DNA from 3 places in the Streptomyces sp. NPDC050674 genome. Region 3 is predicted to be linked to each of the others. Evidence: riboswitches for the same ligand, from Rfam matches in the RefSeq annotation. Region 3 holds a riboswitch; each other region holds the start of a gene.

What was found. Region 3 has a riboswitch for cyclic di-AMP ahead of AB0I06_RS16115 (transglycosylase family protein). Riboswitches for the same ligand answer to the same signal wherever they lie in the genome.
Region 1: it holds a riboswitch for cyclic di-AMP, as region 3 does, so the genes downstream of both, AB0I06_RS28760 (M23 family metallopeptidase) here and AB0I06_RS16115 (transglycosylase family protein) in region 3, are expected to answer to the same signal.
Region 2: it holds a riboswitch for cyclic di-AMP, as region 3 does, so the genes downstream of both, AB0I06_RS02040 (peptidoglycan DD-metalloendopeptidase family protein) here and AB0I06_RS16115 (transglycosylase family protein) in region 3, are expected to answer to the same signal.

Annotation. Positions count from the first base shown of each region.
Region 1 is NZ_JBFAIG010000020.1:112,130-116,689, forward strand. Features, by position in the region: gene AB0I06_RS28750 (pitrilysin family protein) at 1-728, shown strand, start outside; gene AB0I06_RS28755 (pitrilysin family protein) at 725-2,113, shown strand; cyclic di-AMP (ydaO/yuaA leader) riboswitch at 2,304-2,468, shown strand; gene AB0I06_RS28760 (M23 family metallopeptidase) at 2,481-3,269, shown strand; gene AB0I06_RS28765 (GntR family transcriptional regulator) at 3,458-4,153, shown strand; gene AB0I06_RS28770 (HPr family phosphocarrier protein) at 4,312-4,560, opposite strand, start outside.
Region 2 is NZ_JBFAIG010000001.1:489,177-493,736, reverse strand. Features, by position in the region: gene AB0I06_RS02045 (alpha-galactosidase) at 1-1,297, shown strand, start outside; cyclic di-AMP (ydaO/yuaA leader) riboswitch at 1,609-1,770, shown strand; gene AB0I06_RS02040 (peptidoglycan DD-metalloendopeptidase family protein) at 1,775-2,689, shown strand; gene AB0I06_RS02035 (DUF6250 domain-containing protein) at 2,879-3,589, shown strand; gene AB0I06_RS02030 (SGNH/GDSL hydrolase family protein) at 3,735-4,520, shown strand.
Region 3 is NZ_JBFAIG010000008.1:231,605-236,164, reverse strand. Features, by position in the region: gene eno (phosphopyruvate hydratase) at 69-1,349, opposite strand; gene AB0I06_RS16115 (transglycosylase family protein) at 1,613-2,320, opposite strand; cyclic di-AMP (ydaO/yuaA leader) riboswitch at 2,325-2,491, opposite strand; gene AB0I06_RS16110 (transglycosylase family protein) at 2,720-3,679, opposite strand; gene AB0I06_RS16105 (cytochrome P450) at 3,800-4,560, opposite strand, start outside.

The sequences.
Region 1 (4,560 bases), on a different contig from region 3:
AGCAGACGCTGGCCTGGGTCGAGAAGTACTTCGGCTCCATCCCCGGCCACGACGGCAAGCCCGCCCCGCGCGACGGCTCGCTGCCGGAGATCATCGGCGAGCAGCTGCGCGAGGTCGTCGAGGAGGACGTCCCCGCGCGTGCGCTGATGGCCGCCTACCGGCTGCCGCACGACGGCACGCGCGAATGCGACGCGGCCGACCTGGCCCTCACCGTCCTCGGCGGCGGCGAGTCCTCCCGCCTCTACAACCGCCTGGTGCGGCGCGACCGTACGGCCGTGGCGGCCGGATTCGGCCTGCTGCGGCTCGCCGGGGCGCCCTCCCTGGGGTGGCTGGACGTGAAGACGTCCGGTGACGTGGAGGTCCCGGTCATCGAGAGCGCCATCGACGAGGAGCTCGCCCGGTTCGCCGAGGAGGGCCCCACGGCCGAGGAGATGGAGCGCGCCCAGGCCCAGTTGGAGCGCGAGTGGCTGGACCGCCTCGGCACGGTCGCGGGCCGCGCCGACGAACTGTGCCGGTACACCGTGCTGTTCGGCGACCCGCAGCTCGCCCTGACCGCCGTCAACCGCGTCCTGGAGATCACGGCGGAGGAGGTCCAGGAGGCCGCCAAGGCCCGCCTGCGCCCCGACAACCGCGCGGTGCTCGTCTACGAGCCCGTCGCCGACGAGACCGACGAGACCGACGACACCGCAGCCGCGGCCGGCGACGAGAACGAGGAGGCGGCCAAGTGACCGAGCTCGCCACGATGGACTTCCACCCCCGGCCGCAGGCGGGCGAGGCGCGCCCCTGGGCCTTCCCGGCCCCCGAGCGCGGCACGCTCGGCAACGGCCTGACGGTGCTGCGCTGCCACCGCCCCGGTCAGCAGGTCGTCGCGGTGGAGGTGCTGCTGGACGCCCCCCTGGACGCCGAGCCGGCCGGCCTCGACGGTGTGGCCACGATCATGGCCCGGGCCTTCTCCGAGGGCACCGACAAGCACTCCGCCGAGGACTTCGCCGCCGAGCTGGAGCGCGCCGGAGCCACCCTCGACGCCCACGCCGACCACCCGGGCGTCCGGCTCAGCCTGGAGGTGCCCGCCTCCCGGCTCGCCAAGGGACTGAACCTGATCGCCGACGCCCTGAGGGCGCCCGCGTTCGCCGACAGCGAGGTCGAGCGGCTGGTCCGCAACCGCCTCGACGAGATCCCGCACGAGCTGGCCAACCCCTCCCGCCGCGCCGCCAAGGAGCTCTCCAGGGAGCTGTTCCCGGCGGGCTCGCGCATGTCGCGGCCCCGGCAGGGCACCGAGGAGACGGTCGCGACGATCGACTCCGCGGCCGTGCGCGGCTTCTACGAGAAGCACGTCCGCCCCGCCACGGCCACCGTGGTGGTCGTCGGCGACCTGACCGGCATCGACCTCGACGCCCTGCTCGGGGAGACCCTGGGCGCCTGGACGGGCTCCTCGGCCGAGCCGCGCCCGGTGCCGCCGGTGACCGCCGACGACACCGGCCGGGTCGTCATCGTGGACCGCCCGGGCGCCGTCCAGACGCAGTTGCTGATCGGCCGTGTCGGCCCGGACCGGCACGACCGCGTGTGGCCCGCGCAGGTGCTCGGCACGTACTGCCTGGGCGGCACCCTCACCTCCCGCCTGGACCGCGTCCTGCGCGAGGAGAAGGGCTACACCTACGGCGTGCGGGCGTTCGGCCAGGTCCTCAGGTCCGCGCCGGACGGCACCGGTGCCGCGATGCTCGCCATCAGCGGTTCCGTGGACACGCCCAACACCGGCCCCGCCCTGGAGGACCTCTGGACGGTGCTGCGCACCCTCTCCGCCGAGGGGCTGACCGACGCCGAGCGGGACGTCGCCGTGCAGAACCTGGTCGGCGTGGCGCCGCTGAAGTACGAGACGGCGGCGGCCGTCGCGAGCACGCTGGCCGACCAGGTCGAGCAGCACCTGCCCGACGACTACCAGGCCACCCTGTACCGGCAGCTCGCGGCCACCGGCACCGTGGAGGCCACCGCGGCGGCCGTGAGCGCCTTCCCGGTGGACCGTCTGGTGACCGTTCTCGTCGGTGACGCGGCGCAGATCAAGGCACCCGTCGAGGCCCTCGGCATCGGCGAAGTCACCGTCGTCGCCGCCGAGTAGCGGCACGCGCTCAGGGGCCCTGGTCGTCTTCGAAGGCACCAGGGCCCCTTTATGCCCGAATTGATACGGAGGTTGCCTGTCTGCCCTGTGGGATGCGCTACAAAAGCCGGGATTCATTTGGGAATTGAAAGTGACGCCGCTTAGCGTCATCCGGGCTGTTCGTCAGGCAGTGCGCCGCACCCGCGGCACCGGACAGTCATCGCCGAGTCCCCGTACGGCGCGAGCCAGGGGAGCCGGGGACCCATCGCAGTCCCTGGGGTGAATCGGACGCCCGCGCCCGTGGCGAGGGAGTCCGTAGGAGACCTTCCTGCTCCGAACCCGTCAGCTAACCCGGTAGGCGAGAGGGAAGGAAAGGACCAGCCACTTCATGGCGTTCACTCGCGCCACCGGCAAGCACCGTCGTCCCAGCAGGATCCAGCGCGGCACCGCCCGCGCGGCGGGCGTCGCGGCCCTCGCCACCACCGGCGTGATCGGCACCGTGGCGGCCCCCGCTGCCTTCGCCGCCGAGCCCACCGCCGAGCAGACGGGTCTCACCCCGGTCGTCACCATGGGCGACACCGTGGCCCAGCAGATCGACGCCCAGGCCATCGCGCAGCAGCAGGCCGCCGACGAGGCCGCCGCCAAGCAGAAGGCCGAGGAGGCCGCCCGCAAGCGTGCCGCCGAGGCCGCCCAGGAGGCCAAGGAAGCCGCCGAGAAGGCCCGCGAGGCCAAGGAGCGCGCCGCCCGCGAGGCCGAGCGCAAGCGCCTCAACGCCTTCGTGGCCCCGATCTCCGGCTCGTACGTCTCCACCGGCTACAAGGCGAGCAGCGGCCTGTGGTCCTCCGGCAGCCACACCGGCGTCGACTTCCACGCCGCCACCGGCACCTCCGTCCACGCGGTCGGCGCGGGCACCGTCGTCGAGGCCGGCTGGGGCGGCTCCTACGGCAACCAGATCGTGATCAAGATGCACGACGGGACGTACACGCAGTACGGCCACCTGTCCTCCATCGGCGTCTCGGTCGGCCAGCAGGTCACCCCGGGCCAGCAGATCGGCCTGTCCGGCGCGACCGGCAACGTCACCGGTCCGCACCTGCACTTCGAGGCCCGCACGAGCCCCGAGTACGGCTCGGACATCGACCCGGTCGCCTACCTGCGCTCGCACGGCGTGAACGTCTGACCGGCACCTCGTCGCTCTCCCCGAAGCCCCGGCTCCCCGAGCCGGGGCTTTCGGCGTTCACGGCGGCGGAGTGTCCAAAAAATATTCATGGATTCCCGCTTGCCGTCGGAAATTCCGGCTCATTGCAATAGAGTCACGGAACACGCGCCGCTCGCCGGCGTTTCACGGGGATTAAGCGGAGGTCGGTCATGCGTATTCCCGCGCACTCGGTGTGCACGGCCATCCGGGACGACATCGTCGCCGGTGTCCACGCGCGCGGCAGCCGGCTCACCGAAGAACTCCTCGCGCGCCGCTACGGCGTCTCGCGGGTCCCCGTGCGGGAGGCGCTGCGCACCCTGGAGGCCGAGGGCTTCGTGGTGACCCGGCGGCACGCGGGCGCGTGCGTGGCCGAACCCACCGAGCAGGAGGCCGCCGACCTGCTGGAGATGCGGCTGCTGCTGGAGCCGCTCGGCGCCGCACGGGCCGCCCAGCGCCGCACCGAGGGGCATCTGAAGGTCCTGCGGGGGCTGGTCAGGCTGGGCCAGGAGCGGGCCCGCCGGGGCAACAGCGACGACCTGCGTTCCTTGGGCGGCTGGTTCCACGAGACGCTCGCCCAGGCCTCCGGGAGTCCCGCGCTGACCTCGATGCTCACCCAGCTCCGCCACAAGATCGCCTGGATGTACGCCGTGGACGCGCCGCTGAGTCCGGTGGAGTCCTGGGCGGAGCACGGCGCGATCGTGGACGCGGTGGCGCGCGGCGACGGCGAGCGCGCGCGGGCGGTCACGGCGCTGCACACCGAGCGCGCGGCGGGCGCGCACCGCTTGCGCTCCGGCTCCGCCGGGGAAGGCGCCGAGCGTGTGAGGAACTCGCAACATCCCGTAAACACGGCGAGCCTGCGGCATTAACACGGCAGCCGTATACAAAGAGAGCAGTCAATTTCCGGGGGTCTCTTTCAGCTGCCCGGATTCCTGAATTCGTTCCCCATTCCGGCGGCAAATGGCGAAGGGCCCGCCCGGTGAATTCGGACGAGCCCTTCGCTGTACGCCCGATCGGGCGCTCGGGATCAGACGGTCTCGGGCAGTTCCTCGAGACCCTCGGAGACCAGCTTCGCGAGCCGGTCCAGGGCGGCGTCCGCGCCCTCGGCGTCGGAGGCGAGGACGATCTCCTCGCCACCCTGTGCGCCGAGGCCGAGGACGGCCAGCATGGAGGCCGCGTTGACGGGCTTGCCGTCGGCCTTGGCGATCGTCACCGGGACGCCTGCGGCCGTGGCGGCTCGGACGAAGATGGAGGCGGGACGGGCGTGGAGACCCTC
Region 2 (4,560 bases), on a different contig from region 3:
CACCACCCCCGTCTTCGCCGGCCTCTGGAGCGACGGTGGTTTCGGCGGGGCGAGCCGGGCCTGGCACGCCTACCAGCGCGCCTATGTGATCCCGGACGCCGGGCAGGACCGGCCGGTGCTGTTCAACTCCTGGGAGGCCACCGAGTTCGACATCTCCGAGGAGCAGCAGCGGGCGCTCGCCGAGCGGGCCGCCGCCATGGGCGTCGAGCTGTTCGTGGTCGACGACGGCTGGTTCGGGGCGCGCACCAGTGACCGGGCCGGGCTCGGCGACTGGACTCCCAACCCCGACCGCTTCCCGGGCGGGCTGAAGCCGCTCGCCGATCATGTGCGCGGACTCGGCATGCGGTTCGGCATCTGGGTCGAGCCCGAGATGGTCAACCCGGACAGCGATCTGTACCGCGCGCACCCCGACTGGGTGCAGTACCAAACAGGGCGAAAGCGGACGGAGTTCCGCAATCAGCTCGTCCTCAACCTCGCGCGAGAGGATGTCCGGGAGTACCTGTGGGAGCAGCTCGACGGGCTCCTCTCCAGCGCGCCGATCGACTACGTGAAGTGGGACTTCAACCGCTGCTTCACCGATGCCGGCTGGCCCGACGACCCCTACCCGCAGCGGCTGTGGGTCGACCACGTGCGCGGCCTGTACGCCCTGCTGGACCGGCTGCGGGCCGCCCACCCGGGTGTGGCCTTCGAGTCCTGCTCGGGTGGCGGCGGCCGGATCGACCTCGGCGTGCTGGGCCGCACGGACCAGGTGTGGACCTCCGACAACACCGACCCCCTGGACCGGCTCGCCATCCAGCACGGCTTCAGCCAGATCCATCCGCCCCGGGTCATGGCCGCCTGGGTCACCGACAGTCCGAACGCCATGCTCAACCACCGGGCCAGCTCGCTGCGGTTCCGGTTCGTCAGTGCCATGGCCGGGGTGCTCGGGGTCGGCGGCGACCTCACGAAGTGGACGGCCGAGGAGCTGGCCGAGGCGGCGGAGTGGGTCGGGCTCTACAAGGAGATCCGGCCCGTGGTGCAACGCGGCGACCTGTACCGGCTGCGCCCCCCGGAGGGCGGACTGAGCGCCGTGCAGTACGTCCTCGGCGAGGAGACCGTCGTGCTCGCCTGGCTCCAGGCGCAGCGCTACGGCGAGCCCGTCCCGGCACTCCGGCTGCGCGGCCTCGATCCGGCAGCGGAGTACGAATGCCTCGAAACGGGCGAAGTTCACCGAGGTGCCCTGCTGCTCCATCACGGACTCCGGGTCGGCCTGGGCGGGGATCTCGACGCCACCGTCGTCCGCCTTAAGCGGAAGTAGCCCTTCTGTCCGAATAGGGCGCTTAGGTAGTTAAGGGGATAACGTGCCCCGATCGTAAAGGAGATGAGGTCGGGGCGCGTGACCATCGTCATATTCGTGACGATGTGTTGTCGCCATGTTCACGTAATTCCGGCAATGCGCAGGGTTATTGAGCAAAGCGGGAGATCGGTAATCCACGCTCGGTGACGGCGGAATGTGTCGGCGCGGTGAGGGGAGCACCGTCGCGGGCAACCGCAAGCTTGTCCTATTGCGTCTTGGTCGCTTACGTTCCACACCAATCCGGACGGACGCCTAATCCTGCCGCCGCCCGGAGCCCGCACACACTGACCCGACGTACGGCAGGAGCGGGGGACCCACAGGTAAGACGCCTGTTCCGGTTCCCGGAACGGCTTGGGGTTAAGCCACGCCTCGGCGCGGCCGGGCATCTCCAGCTCGCACCCGACAGCTCACCTCGCAGGCGACGGAGAGGAATTCGCCATGCCCGCGAAGGGTAAGCACCGCCGCCCCAAGACCCAGCGTTTCACCCGCTCCATCGCCGTCGCCGGAACCGGCGGGGCCGCCCTCGCCCTCCCGCTCATGGGGGCCGCCGGCGCCCACGCCGCCACCCCGCAGTCGGCTCCGGAAAAGGCCGTCCAGTCGGCCCCGGCCGCTGAGAAGAAGGCCGCCGAAAACGCCACCGGCTCCCGCGTCTACACCGTGAAGGCCGGCGACTACCTCGCGAAGATCGCGGCCGACCAGCACGTCAGCGGCGGCTGGAAGAAGCTCTACGCCGACAACCGTGACGCCGTCGGTTCCGACCCGTCGCTGATCCACCCGGGCCTGAAGCTGTCGATCGGCAAGAAGGCGGCGAGCGCGCCGAAGCCGTCCGCCCCTTCGACGCCCAAGGCCTCGGCCCCCGAGCAGTCCGCCGCCGACCCGGCACCGAAGGCGGAGACCGCCGCCAAGCCGGCCGCCGCCGAGCCCGCCGCGCAGAGCAACTCCAGCGGCTACACCCTCCCGGTGAACGGCGCCACCATCGGCACCCCGTACCACATGTCCGGCAGCATGTGGTCCAGCGGCTACCACACCGGTGTCGACTTCGTCGTCCCGACCGGCACCTCCCTCAAGGCCGTCGGCGCGGGCACGGTCGTCTCCGCCGGCTGGGGCGGCGCCTACGGCAACCAGGTCGTCATCAAGCTCGCCGACGGCTTCTACGCCCAGTACGCCCACCTGTCCCAGCTGTCCGTCTCGGCCGGCCAGACCGTGACCGCCGGGCAGCAGGTCGGCCTGTCGGGTGCGACCGGCAACGTGACCGGACCGCACCTGCACTTCGAGATCCGCACCACGCCGGACTACGGCTCGGACGTGGACCCGGTCGCCTACCTGCGCTCGCACGGCGTCTCCGTCGGCTGACCGACCGCACGACCACCCGCCTGACACGCCTGTGAAGGCCGGACCCCGACCCCGGGTCCGGCCTTCGGCGTGTGCGGCCGATGGCGCATCAAGGGATCGACAGGCGGCGGCAGTTGGGACAGAGTGATCCCGTCCGGAGTGCAAGCGCTTTCCAGAGCCTTCCCGGCGGATCCCGAGGAGCTGTGTCCCGTGCCGACCACCCGCAGAGCGTTCGCAGCCCTGGCCGCCGGAGCCGCGTACGCGGTCCTCTCGCCGACGGCGCCCGCGCACGCCGCGCCCCGCCGCCTCGTCGCCCGCGACGACTTCTGCCACGGCCTCGGGCAGTGGGCGACCGAACTCCAGGACGGCGGCACCGTCACCGCCTCCCGCGGCGTCCTGGAGATCGACGTGCCGAGCGGTGCCACCGTGTGGTTCAGGCGGCGACTCGAAGGGCCGTACCTGCTGGAGTACACCGCCACCCCGGTCTCCGAGGGCGGGGCCAACGACCGGGTCTCGGACCTCAACAACTTCTGGAACGCGACCGACGTCCGCTCTCCGGGCGACCTCTTCGCGACTCCGCGCGGCGGCGCCCTCGACGAGTACGACCACCTCACGACCTACTACGCGGGCTACGGCGCCAACTACAACACCACGACCCGGCTGCGCCGTTACGTCGGCCAGCCCGGCGTGCGGCCCCTGGTCCTCGACTGCACCGAGCCGCTGCTGGCCGCGAACGAGCCGAACCGGGTCCGGATCGTCTCCGACGGCTCCACGGTCCAATGGTGGAACAACGGGCGGCTCGTCTTCGACCACACCGACCCGCAGCCCTACACGGGCGGGCACTTCGCCTTCCGGACCGTCTGGAGCCATTTCCGGATCAGCGGATTCCGGGTCTGGCGGTTCACCCCGAAACATCCCTGACAAGCGGTGTATTCCGGAGTTGGCGAACACTTTGGGAGTGGCTTATCTCACCGCCAGTCAACCCCTTCCTACGGTCGCGTAAGTCACATTCAAGGGTGAATCATGGACCGTTGTGGCAGACGATTCGAAGAGTGACAGCAGAGCAGTGATCGGGTCGTACGTGGCGCTGGGGGACAGCTTCACCGAGGGCGTCGGCGACCCCGGCCCCGACGGGGCCTTCGTCGGCTGGGCCGACCGGTTCGCCGTCCTGCTCGCCGACCGCAGGCCCGAGGGCGACTTCCGGTACACCAATCTCGCCGTACGCGGGAAGCTCCTCGACCAGATCGTGGCGGACCAGGTTCCGCGGGCCGTCGACATGGCCCCGGACCTCGTCTCCTTCTGTGCCGGGGGCAATGACATCATCCGGCCGGGCACCGACCCCGACGAGGTGGCCGAGCGTTTCGAGCGTGCCCTGGTCCAGCTCATCGCCGTGTCCGGCACGGTGATGGTGACGACCGGGTTCGACACCCGTGGCGTGCCGGTGCTCAAGCACCTGCGCGGCAAGATCGCCACCTACAACGGCCATGTCCGGGCCATCGCCGACCGGTACGGCTGCCCGGTGCTCGACCTGTGGTCCCTGCGCAGTGTGCAGGACCGCAGGGCCTGGGACGCCGACCGGCTGCACCTGTCTCCGGAGGGCCACACGCGGGTGGCGCTGCGCGCCGGCCAGGTGCTCGGCCTCGACGTGCCGGCCGACCCCGAGCAGGCGTGGCCTCCGCTGCCCCCGCGCGGCGTTCTCGATGTGCGGCGGGACAACGTCGCCTGGGCGCGCGAGTTCCTGGTGCCGTGGATCGGGCGCCGGTTGCGCGGGGAGTCCTCGGGCGACCACGTGACGGCCAAGGGGGCGCTGTCGCCGGACGACATCAGGATGCGAATCGCCCCGGTGGCGTGAGAGCGGCTCCTGCGCGTGCGGGCCGTGCCGGGTGGAACAC
Region 3 (4,560 bases):
ACGTCCCCGGACACGGTACGGGACCGAGTACGGGGACGTACGTACGACGCTGCTACTTACGGGCCGGGTCAGCCCTTGAAGCGGGGGAATGCCGAGCGGCCGGCGTACACCGCGGCGTCGTCGAGGATCTCCTCGATGCGCAGCAGCTGGTTGTACTTGGCGACGCGCTCGGAGCGGGCCGGGGCGCCGGTCTTGATCTGGCCGCAGTTGGTGGCGACGGCCAAGTCGGCGATCGTGACGTCCTCGGTCTCGCCGGAGCGGTGGGACATCATGCACTTGAAGCCGTTGCGCTGGGCCAGCTCGACGGCGTCCAGGGTCTCGGTCAGCGAGCCGATCTGGTTGACCTTGACCAGGAGCGCGTTGGCCGCGCCCTCCTCGATGCCGCGGGCCAGGCGCTCGGGGTTGGTGACGAACAGGTCGTCGCCGACGAGCTGGACCTTGTCACCGAGCTTGTCGGTGATGGTCTTCCAGCCCTCCCAGTCGTCCTCGAACAGCGGGTCCTCGATGGACACGAGCGGGTACGCGTCGACGAGCTCCGCGTAGTACTCGGTCATCTCGGCCGCCGAGCGCTCCTTGCCCTCGAAGGTGTAGACGCCGTCCTTGTAGAACTCGGAGGCGGCGACGTCGAGCGCCAGGGCGATCTGCTCGCCGGGGGTGTACCCGGCTTCCTTGATCGCCTCGAGGATGAGGTCGAGGGCCTCGCGGTTGGAGCCGAGGTTCGGAGCGAAGCCGCCCTCGTCGCCGAGGCCGGTGGCCAGGCCCTTGGACTTCAGGACCTTCTTCAGCGTGTGGTAGACCTCGGCGCCCCAGCGCAGGGCCTCGGAGAAGGACTCCGCGCCGATCGGGGCGATCATGAACTCCTGGATGTCCACGTTGGAGTCGGCGTGCGAGCCGCCGTTCAGGATGTTCATCATCGGCACCGGCAGCAGGTGCGCGTTGGGGCCGCCCAGGTAGCGGAACAGCGGCAGGTCGCTGGCCTCGGAGGCGGCGTGGGCCACGGCGAGCGAGACGCCGAGGATGGCGTTGGCGCCGAGGGAGCCCTTGTTGTCGGTGGCGTCCAGGTCGAACATCGCCTGGTCGATCAGGCGCTGCTCGGTGGCGTCGTAGCCGACCAGCTCCGGGCCGATCTGCTCGATGACCGCGAGGACGGCCTTCTCCACACCCTTGCCGAGGTAGCGGTTCGAGTCGCCGTCGCGGAGCTCGATGGCCTCGAATGCGCCCGTGGAGGCGCCGGACGGGACGGCGGCACGACCGGTGCTGCCGTCGTCGAGGCCGACCTCGACCTCGACCGTGGGGTTGCCTCGGGAGTCCAGGATTTCCCGGGCTACGACGACGTCGATGGACGGCACGAGCATCTCCTTCTTGAATGTGACGCGGTGACGCGGGTCGCGTGGACCCGGCGGGGTGCGGGCCGTGGTGGCTCGCGACATGAGCCTAACCGGCTCCGGGCGATCGGCCACCGGGTCGCCCACCCCATGGACAGAACCGAGAGTAAATTGTTTCCGAACGGAACAAAGCCGGTTGCCGAAAAAACCCCGCCCCGGTGCGCACGGGGGATGGCGCACCGGGGCGGGGAGTCCGTGGGCCCCGGGGGGCCCGGAGGGGCCGCTGCCTACTTCAGGTGCAGCTGCTGGCCCGGGTAGATGAGGTTGGCGTCCTCGACGATGTCCTTGTTCAGCTCGAAGAGCTTCTCCCAGCCGCCCTTGACCTTCTTGTCCGCGGCGATCGAGCTGAGGGTGTCGCCCTCGACGACCTTGTACTCGCCGTCGCCCTTCTTGACCTTCTTGCCGGTCGGGGTGGTGACGGTCTTCTTGGCGGCCGGGCGGTCCTCGGAGCGGGAGGCCGGCTGCTGCTCGGTCTTGCGGGTCTCGGTGCTCTGCTGGCTCTGCTGGCTCTGCTGCTGCGTGGAGCTGCCGGAGTCGCTCGAGGAGCCGCCGCCGGTGTAGCCGGCACCCGACAGGCCCTTGCCGCAGACCGGCCAGGCACCCTTGCCCTGGCTCGCCAGGACCTTCTCGGCGACCTGGATCTGCTGGTCCTTGCTGGCCTGGTCGGCGGTCGAGGCGTACTGCGTGCCGCCGTACGCGGCCCAAGTGGAGGCGGAGAACTGCAGACCGCCGTAGTAGCCGTTGCCGGTATTGATGGACCAGTTGCCGCCGGACTCGCACTGGGCGACGGCGTCCCACTCGGAGGCGGTGGCGGCGGAGGCGTTGCCGGCCGCCATCAGCGGGGCGGCGATGGCGACACCGGTGACACCGGCGAGCGCGGCGGCGCGGGTGGCCTTGGACGGACGACGGTGCTTGCCCTTGGCGGAAAACAGCATGAATCGATCCCCTCACCGACGCCTGCGAGGTGAGCTGTCGGGTTCGGGCCGGTTGAGTTGCCCGGCCGCGTCCCTCACGGGACACGGCTTCACCCCAAGCCCTTCCGGCACAACCGGCCGGTCGGGCACCTACCTTGGGTCCCCCGCTCCTGCCTACGGCGCTTGACGCGACGACTGTTCCCGGGCGGCCGCTGGCAGGATTCGGCGTTGCGGCAGCCGGGGCTCGTGGTGACGAGCGATCACGACCGTAGACACGCGATCCGCCGAATTTCAAAGACGATCAGGGCTTCTGAGATCTATCTCTCACCGGCCTTATACGGGACATTCGGCGCGAAACATGACGTGAACTCACCCGGTTTAGGGGTGACTTCGACCGCCGTTTCCGCACTGCCCGGACGGCTACCCCTCGTCCGCTTCGACCCCTGTGGTGAGCTTCTGACCGGGGAGGATGAGGTTCGGGTCGGTACCGACCGTCTGCTCGTTGTCGTCGTAGAGGGAGTGCCATCCACCGTCGACGTCAAGGGAGTCGGCGATGGACCAGAGGCTGTCGCCGACGCCGACGATGTAGGAACCCTGGGAGGCGTCACCGCCGCGCGAGGCGTGGCGGCCCGAGGACGCGCCCTCACGGCCGCTCGCGGACGCGGAGTCCTCCTCGGCGCCGGGGCCGCGGTGACGGCCGGAGCCGGTGCCCGCCGGGGCCGAGGACGCGTCACCCTGAGGCGAGTTGGCGGACTCACCGCCCTCACCGGAGCCGGAGCTGCCGGACTTCTCGCCCCGCTCCTGCTTCTCGTCCCGCTCCTGGGAGGTGGAATCGGACGACTTGTCGGACTTGCTGGTTTCGTCCTTCTCGGTCGACCGTGCGTCGGGCGACGACGACGGGCTCGAGGACGGCTCCGGAGAAGGGGACGCGTCAGGGCCGTCGAGCAGACCGGGTGAGTCCACCTCACCGGATGCCCCGGACGAGCCGGACGTGTCCGACCCCTTGCCCTGCTCGAGGCCCGAGAGCAGTCCGCAGGTGCGCCACGCGCCGACCCCCTGGTCGGCGAGGACTCTCTCGGCCACGGATATCTGCTGGGAGCGACTGGCCAGGTCGGCACTCGCGGCGTAGTCGAGACCGCCGTACTTCTCCCAGTCCTCCTGGGACAACTGCAGGCCGCCGTAATAGCCGTTGCCGCTGTTCTGGCTCCACGCGCCGCCGGTCTCGCAGTCCGCGACCCGGTCCCAGGTCGTGCCGTCGGCCGCGCTGGCGCCGGAGGCCCCGAGGAGGGGGATCGCGATGGCGGAGCCGGTCACTCCGGCCGCCACGAGGAGAGCCGGAGCCTGACGGGGGCGGCGGTGCCGACCGTTCCCGGAGAGCATACGGAGACCTTTCGCGAGACAGCAGTGACCGGCGGCCGGAATCCCGGGCCGCATTGATGGGTGAACGTATCGGCAGACGATCACTTGTCACAAGTTCATGCCGCGCAGATCACGTGAAGATCACAGCTCTGATGTTTCGTCACGTCCGGCCGGTGCGAACTCCACCGGCAGCGTGCGCAGCCCCCGCATGATGAGGCCGCCGCGCCACCGCAGCTCGGCCGGGTCCGCCGCCAGCCGGAGGTCCGGGAGGCGGGTGAGGAGGGTGGCGAGCGCGGTCTGGCCCTCCAGGCGGGCGAGCGGGGCACCGAGGCAGTAGTGGATGCCGTGGCCGTACCCGAGGTGCTGGTTGTCGCGGCGGGCGAGGTCCAGCGCGTCCGGGTCGGCGAACCGCTCCGGGTCCCGGTCCGCGGCGGCCAGGACGACGAGGACGGGATCGCCGGCCTCGACGCGCTGCCCGCCGAGCGTGAGGGGCTGCGTGGCGAAGCGCCAGGTGGCGAGCTCGACCGGGCCGTCGTAGCGCAGCAGTTCCTCGACGCCCGTCTCCAGCAGGCCCGTTTCCCCGGCGGCGAGGGACGCCTGGAGGCGGGCGCGTTCCCCGGGGTGGGTGAGCAGGGCGTAGGTGCCGTTGCCGATCAGGTTCACCGTGGTCTCGAAACCGGCGAACAGCAGGATGAAGGCCATGGCCGCCGCCTCGTTCTCGGTGAGGTGCTCACCGTGGTCCGAGGCGCGGATGAGGCCGGAGATGAGGTCCTCGCCCGGGGTGGGCTCGGCGGGCAGCGCCTCCCGCTTGCGGTGGATGAGGTCGGCGAGGTAGCCGCGCATCTTCTTCACCGAGCGCGCCACGCCGCCCCGGGGACCGCCCTGGTGACGGATCATCATGC